Regions from separate parts of the Lacticaseibacillus zeae subsp. silagei genome, predicted to be linked through region 2. Evidence: predicted binding sites of a transcription regulator. Region 2 holds the regulator's gene; the other holds the start of a gene.
What was found. The regulator LexA, encoded in region 2, represses DNA repair genes until DNA is damaged. The targets are predictions, from matches to a motif close to CNAACANNTGTTNG.

Region 1 (5,811 bases), 710 kb from region 2:
GCAGTACAGACAGCCTTGCCAAGCAGTAAAGTGATCGGCGAAGTTGTCGCAGATCCAGCGGAAAAGATTCACTGGCAGGTGGCAGGCGAATGAAGGCATTAGCTGTTTTTGCATCAGGGAACGGAACTAATTTTGAAGCATTGTTTGCGGCTTCGCAGGCGCAGGATAGCAATTTTCGTATTGTGGTGGTGGTTTGTGATCGGGCACGTGCCCCGGTGATTCGCAAAGCAGCTCATCATCAGATTCCAACCATTGTCGTGAATTTCAGGGACTATGCCGATAAAGCGGCAGCCGAAGCTCACATTTTGACGGAGCTTCCGCCGGTCGACGCGTTGATTCTGGCAGGCTACATGCGCATTATCGGCCCGACCTTGTTAGATGCATTTCCGCGGCGCATTATCAACCTGCATCCGGCACTGTTGCCAAGTTTTCCCGGGCGCCAAGGGATCAAGGATGCCTTTGATTATGGGGTGAAAGTAACTGGTGTGACCGTCCATTACGTTGATGCGGGTATCGATACCGGCGAAATCATTGCCCAGGATCCTGTCCGGGTACTGCCCGGCATGACATTAGCCGAATTGGAAGCCGCCATTCACCATCAGGAGCATCACACTTTTCCGGAAACTGTCAAGAAACTCATTCAAGAAGGAGCGATTTAAGTGAAACGAGCATTGTTAAGCGTCTCTGATAAAACCGGTTTGGTACCTTTTGCTAAGGGATTGATTGAACGAGGCTTTGAACTGATTTCAACTGGCGGCACTCATCGTGAACTGGCCGAAGCAGGTGTGGCCGTGACCAGTGTTGAAGATGTGACCGGTTTTCCGGAGATGCTTGATGGCCGGGTTAAGACACTGCATCCTAAAATTCATGCCGGTATCCTCGCGCGCCGCGATGATCCCAAGCATATGCAGGCGTTGGCCGATCATCACATCCAGCCGATTGACGTGGTGTGTGTGAATCTGTATCCATTCGCCGAAACCATTAAACGGCCTGACGTGACCCGCGCCGAAGCTATCGAGCAAATCGACATCGGTGGGCCTTCTGCTTTGCGCGCTGCGGCTAAAAATAGCGATAGTGTCTGGGCAGTGGTTGACCCGGCTGATTATTCAGCAGTTTTGACCGGCCTTGATCAAGATGATGCGGCGTTGCGGCAGAAACTGGCAGCTAAGGTTTTTGCAGTAACGGCGGCTTACGATGCCCAAATCGTTCATTACTTAGATCCTGAACCATTCCCGGAGCAATTCACCCCGACTTACCACAAGCGCCAAGACCTGCGCTACGGAGAAAATAGTCATCAGCAAGCGGCGTTTTACGTTGAACCGGATCCGGATCCGACGAGTCTGGCAGCTGCCAAGCAGTTGCACGGTAAAGAGCTTTCGTACAACAATATTAAAGATGCGGATGCTGCCTTGGCGATGCTGCGTGAGTTCAAGCAGCCGGCAGTTGTGGCAGTTAAACATATGAATCCTTGTGGCATTGGCTTGGGCGAAACGATTGAAGCTGCCTGGGACAAGGCGTATGCGGCAGATCCGATGTCGATCTTTGGTGGCATTATCGCGCTAAATCGCCGGGTAGACCTAGCAACGGCCGAAAAAATGCACAAGCTCTTTCTTGAAATTATTATGGCGCCGGCCTTTGACGACGATGCCTACGAGGTTCTGGCCAAAAAGAAAAATGTGCGTCTGCTGACGATTAACACAGCCGATACACCGGAAGAACTGGGCACCGAAACGGTTTCGATTTTTGGCGGCTTACTGGTACAAACGCGTGACGATAAAACCGAAACACCGGCGGACATGACTGTCGTGACCAAGGTGCAGCCGACTGCTGATCAATTAAAAGCTTTAGCCTTTGCCCAAACGGTGGTTAAACACGTAAAGAGTAATGCCATTGTGGTTGCCCAAGCGGATCAGACGTTAGGCATTGGCGCCGGTCAAATGAATCGGATCGGGTCAGTCGAATTGGCACTGACGCAGGCGCAACAAAACGAAAACTTTGCCGGCGCCGTCATGGCCAGTGACGCCTTCTTCCCAATGGACGATTGCGTCGATTACGCCGCGAAACACGACATCAAAGCCATCATCCAACCAGGCGGCAGCATCCGCGACAAAGACTCCATCGCCAAAGCAGATGAATACGGCATCGCCATGGTCACAACGGGAGTGCGGCACTTTAGACATTAGAGCGGAGAGCGTGAGCCAGCCCGGTTAGAAACCGGAGTGTAAGTGGCCTTGACCGTGATGGCCCGGGTTTGGCCATTGCGGTCAAGGTCCTTACACGCAGGTTTCTGGGCTGGCGAACGCGTTTTGGCGCCAGAAAGCTGCAGTGCGATTTTTGGGTCATTTATGCTCAACACCCTCACACAAAATTTTTACGCCAGCAAACGCGTAAATGCCACCCTCATCACCCACAAATATGCGCCCATACGCGCGAGGAGGTTCTATGAAAAACGTTCTTGTCATTGGCGGCGGTGCCAGAGAAAGTGCCCTTGCGCTAAAATTCCACCAGTCGCCACAAGTTGACCATGTCTACGTGGCACCCGGTAACCCGGCCATGACGATTTTAGGCGTTGAGCCAGTTGGCATTAAAGAAGACCAGGTGCCGGAATTGATTAAATTTTCCCAGGACCATCAAATCAATCTAACCTTTGTTGGCCCTGAAGTACCACTGGCGGCAGGGATTGTCGACGCATTCCAAGAAGCACATCTGCCGATTTTTGGGGTGACAAAAAAACTCGCTCAACTCGAGTCCAGTAAGACATTTGCCAAAAACTTTATGCACCGCCACCATCTTCCGACTGCTGCCAGCAAAACCGTCCATAGTGAACTGGAAGCGCATGCCGAGGCAACGCTGATGGGATTACCAGTTGTTCTTAAAAAAGATGGCCTTGCCGCCGGAAAAGGGGTCATCATTGCCCAAGACGCTGCTGCCTTGGACGATGCGATTGATCGACTTTATGAGGGGCACCCAGATGCAACGGTGCTTCTTGAACAATACCTCGACGGCGAAGAAGCATCGGTAATGGCGCTTTTCAACGGTCAAAACCGCGTGATTTTACCATTATCACAGGATCATAAACGCCGGTTCGCCGCCGATCGTGGGCCTAACACAGGTGGCATGGGCGCCATTAGCCCGCTACCACAGTTCACTACCGACCAAGTACAGGCAGCTGAGGCATTAGTTGATACGACGTTGGCAGGGATGCAGGAGGATGGTCTCAGTGGACAAGGTGTGATGTACATCGGCCTGATTTTTACCGCTGATGGTCCTAAAATTCTGGAATACAACATGCGCTTCGGCGATCCGGAAACGCAGGTGTTGTTACCTCAGATAGAAAATGATTTTTATCAGTTGGTAACGGATTTGTTGAACGGCCAACAACCGGATTTGAAGTTGAATGGCCAAGCTTACGCGTGCTTTGTTGCGGTGAATCCGGATTATCCCGGTTCAGAATTAAAGCAGGTCCCGGTGATTGTGCCAAAAGACTGGCCTATTGGCACCTGGTTGCCAGCAGGCGTTAACCAAACGGAAAACGGCTGGGTTAGCAGTTCAGGCCGAATTTTCTCGGTTGTAGAGGCGGCATCAACGCTTTCTGAAGCTGTTATGAAGGCTAAAAAGGCCATGGAAAGTATCCAAGGAGTTTTGGATTATCGCACCGACATTGGCTTCCATGCGGTCAAATCCTGAGGAAAACAGTCAGCGTTAAAACCTGATTTTGACGAATAGCATTTACGAAATAGGCACTGTGACAGTTTCTTGTTGCGGTGCCTATTTGTATGTTCATTTTTTCAGTATGCGCAGGCACTTCCAAATAAAATTAAAAGATTGATATTGACATTCATCGTTTACAGTTGTAAATTATAAGTGTTGAAAGATTACAAGTGTAAACGGAGGCAATTATGGAAACACCAACAGTCGACATCTCCCAATCGGAATGGGAGGTCATGCGTATTATTTGGACACTCGGACCTTTAAAAAGCAGCACGCTTGCCGCTATTTTGGCGGATAAGATGGGCTGGAAGGTTGCAACTACCAAAACCTTTTTAGGACGCTTGGTTAAAAAAGGCGCACTTGTAACGGAAAAACAAGGTCGTGAATTTTTGTACCATGCTACGGTCGGCGAGCAAGCATCCATGGATGCAGCAGCGACTGAGTTATTTAGCCATTTATGCCAGATGAAAATAGGCAAGACCTTGGATCACTTGATAACGCACGTGACCTTATCAAAACAAGACATCAACGACCTACAACAAACATTGACAGCCAAGTTACCGGATGCACCGGCAATAGTCAGCTGCAATTGCTTGCCAGAAGGGTGTAAGGAGGAAGTTCATGAAGGATAGTAAGATGGAACATGCAAACGAAGCGACTGGAAAAACCAGTGAGATGCAACATGATGATATGGCGGATATGCCAATGGATCATGACCAGATGGGGCATCAAGCTGGTATGGAAACCATGGCCATGGACCAGGGCGCTATGGCTCATGGGCAAATGAATCATGGTGACATGCATATGAGCCATGGTGACATGAGCCATATCGATATGCATCACGGCGATATGTCGCATATGGACATGGATCACGGTGGTGGCCATATGATGCATATGGGTAATCTCAAGCAAAAGTTCTGGGTCAGCCTGATTGTGATGATTCCGGTGCTATTGCTTTCCCAGTTTATGGGGATGAATATCCATCTAGGGGCTTTGCAACTACCGATCGTATTTCCCGGATCTGATTGGCTGGTTCTGATTTTATCGTCATTTCTGTTCTTCTATGGTGGCTGGCCATTTTTGACCGGAGCAAAATCCGAATTGCAACAGCGGCAGCCAGCGATGATGACGCTGATTGCAATGGGCATTACCGTTGCCTATGGTTATTCACTTTACGCGTTTGTGATGAATCATTTTATCGCGCCGAATGGTATGGTCATGGATTTCTTCTGGGAACTGGCAACATTGATCGTGATCATGCTGTTAGGGCACTGGATCGAAATGAATGCGGTCATGGCAGCGGGCAATGCGGTCGAGAAGCTCGCGGCATTGCTGCCAAGCCAAGCGCATGTCGTGCATGGCGATCACGTGATGGATATGCCGTTAGCAGAAGTTCAGGTCGGCACGCGTTTGCGCGTCCTGGCAGGTGAACAGATGCCGGCTGATGGCCAGATTGTCAGTGGCAGTAGTAGCGTGAACGAATCACTGGTTACCGGTGAAGCCAAGGCCATTCATAAAGCTGAAGGCGATCGCGTCATTGGCGGATCAGTCAATGGTGATGGTGTCATTGAAATCAACGTCACCGGTACCGGCGAAAGCGGCTACCTGTCGCAAGTGATGAAGCTGGTTCAAAGTGCCCAGGCCAATAAAAGTAAGGCGGAAGGGATGGCCGACAAAGTTGCTGGCTGGCTTTTCTACGCAGCATTAGCAGTCGGTATTCTGGCATTCTTCATTTGGCTATCAGACGGAGCGGCGATTGCTTTTGAACGCATGGTCACCGTTTTCATCATTGCCTGCCCGCACGCACTGGGGCTGGCAATTCCCTTGGTCATCGCGCGCAGCACCAGTATTGGCGCAACCAATGGCTTATTGATTCGTAATCGTCAGGCACTTGAAACTGCCAAACATGCGAAATTTATTTTAATGGACAAAACCGGTACGTTGACTGAAGGTAAATTTACCGTTGCCAAAACCGTTGCATTTGCCAATCATGATGAAGCTCAAGTCTTAGCCTTAATGGCCGCACTTGAGAGTCATTCAGAGCATCCACTGGCAACCGGTATTAAAGCCGCGGCTAAGGAACAGCAATTAAACGTACCT
Region 2 (5,811 bases):
TTGAAGAAGGAACTCAACAACACGATTACCTTAAAGGGCAAAACACCGCACAATTATCGTTACCTAACAACCAGCCTGCCGTTACAACGCTCAAAGAAGAAGCTTCTCAGCCTCGATGATTTCAAGACAAAGCAGACTGCTTCAAGTTCTGAGTCAAGCTCAACGACGAGTGAAACGTCAACTTATCAGCCATCGCAATACAGCGAACCATCTTCAAGAGTTTCAGTAACGCCAACACCGTCTACTGCGCCGAGCGTGGAAAGTGAACACAGCCAAGGCAATAGTACCGGACAGTCCAATGGTAGTACTGGTAATAATGGCACATCAAATAATAATGGTACTGAAAATAATAGCCAACCAACGCCGAGCAGCCAAGCCAGTAGCCAGGCACCATCCCCGACTCAGCCAGCTAGTTCTTCCACCGGCAACAGCAACTCCTAACAGGGGTACATTTCCTTCAACTGATTAACGAGCAATGTTTGGGATAATCTTCTCTAACATTGCTTTTTTATTGAACTTTTGGCTTTGAGGCACCGAGTACACACACCGCCAGCAGTCCTCGAATTGTCCCTAACCGAAGCAAGCGTTGCATGGCTTTGACGCCACCTCGCGCCTGCGCTAAACTTGCAGTCATGGCGTGCCTTTTAGGTTCCCCAGCATTTTCATGATTCTTATTCACCAGCCACCGGAGGCTATTATGATCAACTTATCTGCCAATAAGCTATCATCCCGCGAGCAATACAAACTGCTGTCTGGCAGCATCATTCCCCGCCCCATCGCGTGGATCACGACGCAAAGCACGGCCGGCGTCATCAACTTAGCGCCATTTTCATTTACAACCGGCATCTCTAATCAGTTGCCATTGCTATCCGTGTCCATTTTGCGTGATGGCGGGCAGCCAAAAGACACGGCGGCGAATCTTTTGGCCCGCCATGAAGCGGTCGTGCACATGGTGAGCATCGATCTCACCAAGGCGATGAATCAAACTGCCGCCCGCTTAACCCCGGATCAAAGCGAATTGAACCTGATTGATCTGCCACTGGTGGCCAGTACTGAAATTCAGGTGCCTGGGTTGCAAGCCGCGCGTATTCGCTTTGAAACGCAACTTTATCAATATGTACCGATTCGTGATCGTGCCGGGGTGATTATCACCGATCTCTTTATCCTGGAAATTCGACAGTTCCACTTTGCCGATACGGTGCTTGATTTGCCAAGCTTACACGTTAATCCTGCCGCTTTGGCACCGGTGGCCCGCCTCGCCGGTCCTACTTATGCCGAACTTGGTCAAACTTTTATGTTACGGCGGCCAAAATAATTTATAAGGAAGTGTTGGTATTTGACCGCATTTATCTCAAGCGTCTTTGGCGTTCTTGAAATTCTCATTTTGATCATTCTCGGCTATTTCCTTACTGCCCGCGGCTGGTTTAATAACCACTCAAGCAAGGTAATTGCCAAAGTTGTTACCCAAGTCGCTCTACCAGCTTATATGATCGTAACCATCGCATCGAAATTCACTGCCGGTATGCTGCTGCGGTTATTGCCAAACTTGTTGTTTCCGGTCTTGTCCATGATGATACTTTTCGCGTTATCCTTTTTAGTGTGTTACCTGTTAAAAGTTCCAAAGTCGCGAAAAGGCACATTTAAGTCCATGTTTTTCAACTCCAACACAGTTTTTATCGGCCTGCCGGTTAACCTAGCCTTGTTCGGTCCTCGCAGTTTGCCTTATGTCTTGGTCTATTACATGGCCAACACGACGATCTTTTGGACCATCGGCGTCTACCTTATTCAAGGCGATGGCCCCAAACCAGCCCGCTTTAATCTTAAAAAGGCTTTGGGGAAAGTTTTCTCCCCACCTTTACTGGGTTTCATGCTGGGAATTGTGTTAGTCTTGCTGAATATCAAGTTGCCGACTTTTTTGATGTCTGATCTGACTTATATCGGCGATTTGACGGTTCCGGGCTCCATGTTCTTTATCGGCATTGCCTTACACGAAGCTGGGTGGAGTCAACTGCGCCTCAGCAAGGAAGCACTCGGCATCTTCAGCGGCCGCTTCCTTTTTGCCCCACTGTTAATGACGGCACTGGTCGCCTTTGCGCCGGTTCCGACGCTGATGAAACAAATCTTCATCCTGCAATCCTGCATGCCGGTCATGACCAATGCGCCGGTGGTTGCCAAACTTTATGACGCCGATGCTGACTACGCTGCGATCATGGTCACGGAAACCACGCTTCTATCCATGATCGTCATCCCCATCGTCATGACCTGCATCCAATTCATTCACTAGGAGACCACCATTGAAAAAATTAGTTTGGCTCATGTTATTACTTATCCTGAGTGGTTGTTCTCAAGGCACGCCGACTGCCAAACCATCATCAACTCGATCAGCCACCAGTGAACGGACATCAAAGCCGGCAAAAACCCGGAAAAAAGCAAAAAAAGCTGCGCCTAAAGCAACCTTGTCCACGCTGGTCGGTCATGCGTTTGTCCAACAGGATGACCAAAAGAAAGCGATCCGCGTGTTGTCGTCAACCAGTGGCTATTACCTCGAAACATTGTCGAACCAAGATGGTGACTTTGAAAGTACAGATCAAGGTATTTTTGCGGCCCAACTGACTTTAAAGGGAAGGATTTTCACCTTCACCGGCAAAGCCCAACCACAGGCCGCCAGCAACACGGTTCAATTCCAACTTACTAAAAAGGGATTACTGAAACAGCTTCCGGATGGCCCATTTTACAAAAAGGTACCAAAAGACGATCTTGATCAGCTTAACCGTCCTTAATGGTAGCAACTGTCACCTCAACAAAAAAGCATTTGCCACGCACACTCAATTGAATGTGTGCGGCAAATGCTTTTTTAGCTTGGTCTATTATTACTGGCACTTATACAAGCGCAGGACGATACAAACTCACAACAATGCCGAGAATCGTCACATCCGGGAAAAACATGTCTTCCATATCATCATTTTCCGGATGAAGCCGGATGCCGTTCTTTTCTTTGTAAAAACGCTTGACGGTGGCTTCATCTTCTTCGGTCATTGCCACGACAATCTGCCCATTTTCGGCGTCGTTTTGCTTCTTCACAATAATCTGATCGCCATCAAGGATGCCGATCTTGATCATGGAACTGCCTTGAACCCGAAGCATGAACAGCTCATCGGCCGAGTATGGTAGGTCATCCGGCACCGGGAAATAGTCATCGATATTCTCAATGGCAGTAATCGGCACCCCGGCCGCAACGGTACCGACAATCGGAATACCTTCTGCCTGCACGCCGATAAAATCGCGCCCTGCTGCAGTCACTTCGATTGTTCGCGGCTTAGACGGGTCTTTAGCGATCAATCCGGCCGCCAGCAGTTTTTCTAAGTATGCTGCAACGGTACTGGAAGAACTAAGGCCAACTGATTTGCCGATCTCGCGAACTGTGGGTGGATACCCATGATCCTCGATCGCGTCATAGATGGTTTGTAAAATCTGTTTCCAACGTTTTTGACTCGCTTGTGTTGGCATCCGCTCACCGCTCCGTTCTCATTTGTTACACCAAGCATACCAAACCGAACGAACGTTTGCAATCATTTTCGCCGTCGTTACACGAAAAAATCCGCAGTCATCACGGCTGCGGATCATTTCATCAAATTAGTTATGCAATAATGGCATCTTATGCATCTGACGCCGATCACATCTGCTCTTGATGACTGCATAGAAGAAGCTTAGGAAAATATCCAGAGCCATCAACAAGATGCCGGCCGTCGCATAGTTGCTAAATAACAGCAATGTTGCGACCAGGGTCAGAGTTATTAATGTCCATTTAGCCCCGCGAAGTAAATTCATATGGGGTCACTCCTCTCCGTATCGGTAAAACCGACATTGACTCACCGTTTTGGTTGTGACTTTATCATACCTGATTTTTTTGATTTGTAAAGCTTTTGTATATGTAAAATTTACATTTGACGCCCTTATTTAGGCATTTTTAATATTTGTAACGGCTAATCGGTGTTTTTGTAAATTTATTGTAACGGCGCCGATACCTTCTTCGAACCATTTTAGTTAACCCTAGCCTCGAAAAATCATGGCTAGTCTAGTATCATTGTTATACGGAAGCATCCGACGTCTGGCGGGTAGAAACTTCGAAAAAAATGACTCACGTGCAATCAGCTGACTTGTAAAAAAACGGCAACTGCACGTCGAAGCTTTCTTGGTTTACCACAGATCTCATGCTCGACTTGTCGTCTTTTGTAAAGGTTACTAATGACACCGCTGATTAAATCGCGTCATAACCTTTAACGTCCTTAGAGGAGGATCGCCTGTGAAACGTACCGATTCATGGTTCTACCGCCGCTTCATCAACAACAAGTTCATGGTCTTCTTAATTGACCTGCTTTTGGCCCTGCTGGTTATTTTTGTTTTCACCAAAATTGCCTGGGTATTCCAGCCTGTGGTCGATTTTCTCGGTATCATCGCGCCACCGTTCATTTTCGCCGGCATTCTCTTCTATCTGACAGTTCCGATCATTAATCGCCTTGAAAAAACCGGGCTGCATCGCGGTTGGGCGATTGCGTTGCTCTTCGTCGTTTTGATCGGCCTTCTGGTCTGGGGACTGTTGCGTTTCCTTCCGGCGGTGAGCAACCAAATTACCAGCATTGTCGATTCGGCACCGCAAATTTTTACGGAAATCGGTAAATGGCTGGATGACTTGAATGATAAGCAAAATGTTTTATCGCAGCATGACCTCAACAACATCGCCAGTGAAGTCCAAACGTTCTTCACTGGCAAACAAGGTGCTTTCGTCACCGGTACCATCTCGCAGCTGCAAAATCTGATTGGCATTGTCGGCAATGTTGTCATCACGATTTCGACAGCACCGATCATTCTCTTCTTCATGCTTAAAGACGGCGACAAGTTCACGCCGATGGTGCTGCATATTATCCCCACCAAGTTACGTGGGTCCGTCAAACAGATGCTGCACGAGATGAACGAAAAAGTCGGTTCATATGTTCAGGGCCAAATCACGGTCGCGCTGTGCGTGGCCATCATGTTCATGATCGGTTACTCGGTGATTGGCTTGCGTTATGGCTTAATTTTCGGCTTGCTGGCTTGCCCATTGAACCTGATTCCTTATTTCGGGTCAGCGTTGGCAATGATCCCGCCACTTATCATGGGCGCGTTGACGTCGCCGAAAATGATTCTCGCGGTCATTATCGTTTTCTTCATTGAATGGTTAATTGAAACGCAACTTATTTCACCACTGGTCATGGGCAGCAAGCTTGAATTGCATCCCATTACAATCGTGGTGGTCTTGCTCACGGCCGGTAATCTCTTCGGTTTAGTCGGTGTCATCCTTGGCATTCCGGGTTTTGCCGTTTTGAAAATTGTCGTGACCCGATTCTTCAGTTGGTACCAGCAGGTTTCCGGTTTGTATGAAACCGACAGCCCGACTGATGACGTTGATCAAAAAGGAGTCTCTCATGAATAGTTTTAATGTCTTACTGATCGGCTTAGACATCGTGTTGATTGCCCTCGCTGGTTATTATCTATATTGGCAACACAAAATTAATTTTGCCTCACGCTATGCGGTTTCACAACTCGTTTGGGCGGTGTTGCTTGGCTTTTGGTTCATGACAACCCGCGTTAACAACATGCCGTATATCGTATTCATTTCAATCTTCCTGGTATTGTCCATTATGGCCGGAACAGGTGGCTTGGCCCCGACTCGGCTTATCGCAAACGGCTTGCTTGCCCGAGTCATTCCATACACCAACATGTCTAGTATCACGTTGACACCTGTCAGTCTGCCTAATGGCCAGGAATGGGTCG

Region 1: purD (phosphoribosylamine--glycine ligase) is a predicted target of LexA. The motif match lies at 2,297-2,310, and genes of this name have one in related genera.

The regions. Positions count from the first base shown of each region.
Region 1 is NZ_CP132484.1:1,419,065-1,424,875, forward strand. Features, by position in the region: gene purM (phosphoribosylformylglycinamidine cyclo-ligase) at 1-93, shown strand, start outside; gene purN (phosphoribosylglycinamide formyltransferase) at 90-659, shown strand; gene purH (bifunctional phosphoribosylaminoimidazolecarboxamide formyltransferase/IMP cyclohydrolase) at 660-2,183, shown strand; gene purD (phosphoribosylamine--glycine ligase) at 2,443-3,687, shown strand; gene LACZS1_RS06765 (CopY/TcrY family copper transport repressor) at 3,900-4,343, shown strand; gene LACZS1_RS06770 (heavy metal translocating P-type ATPase) at 4,402-5,811, shown strand, end outside.
Region 2 is NZ_CP132484.1:711,486-717,296, reverse strand. Features, by position in the region: gene LACZS1_RS03380 (hypothetical protein) at 1-441, shown strand, start outside; gene LACZS1_RS03375 (flavin reductase family protein) at 698-1,315, shown strand; gene LACZS1_RS03370 (AEC family transporter) at 1,337-2,284, shown strand; gene LACZS1_RS03365 (hypothetical protein) at 2,316-2,780, shown strand; gene lexA (transcriptional repressor LexA) at 2,881-3,507, opposite strand; gene LACZS1_RS03355 (hypothetical protein) at 3,634-3,828, opposite strand; gene LACZS1_RS03350 (AI-2E family transporter) at 4,304-5,470, shown strand; gene LACZS1_RS03345 (hypothetical protein) at 5,463-5,811, shown strand, end outside.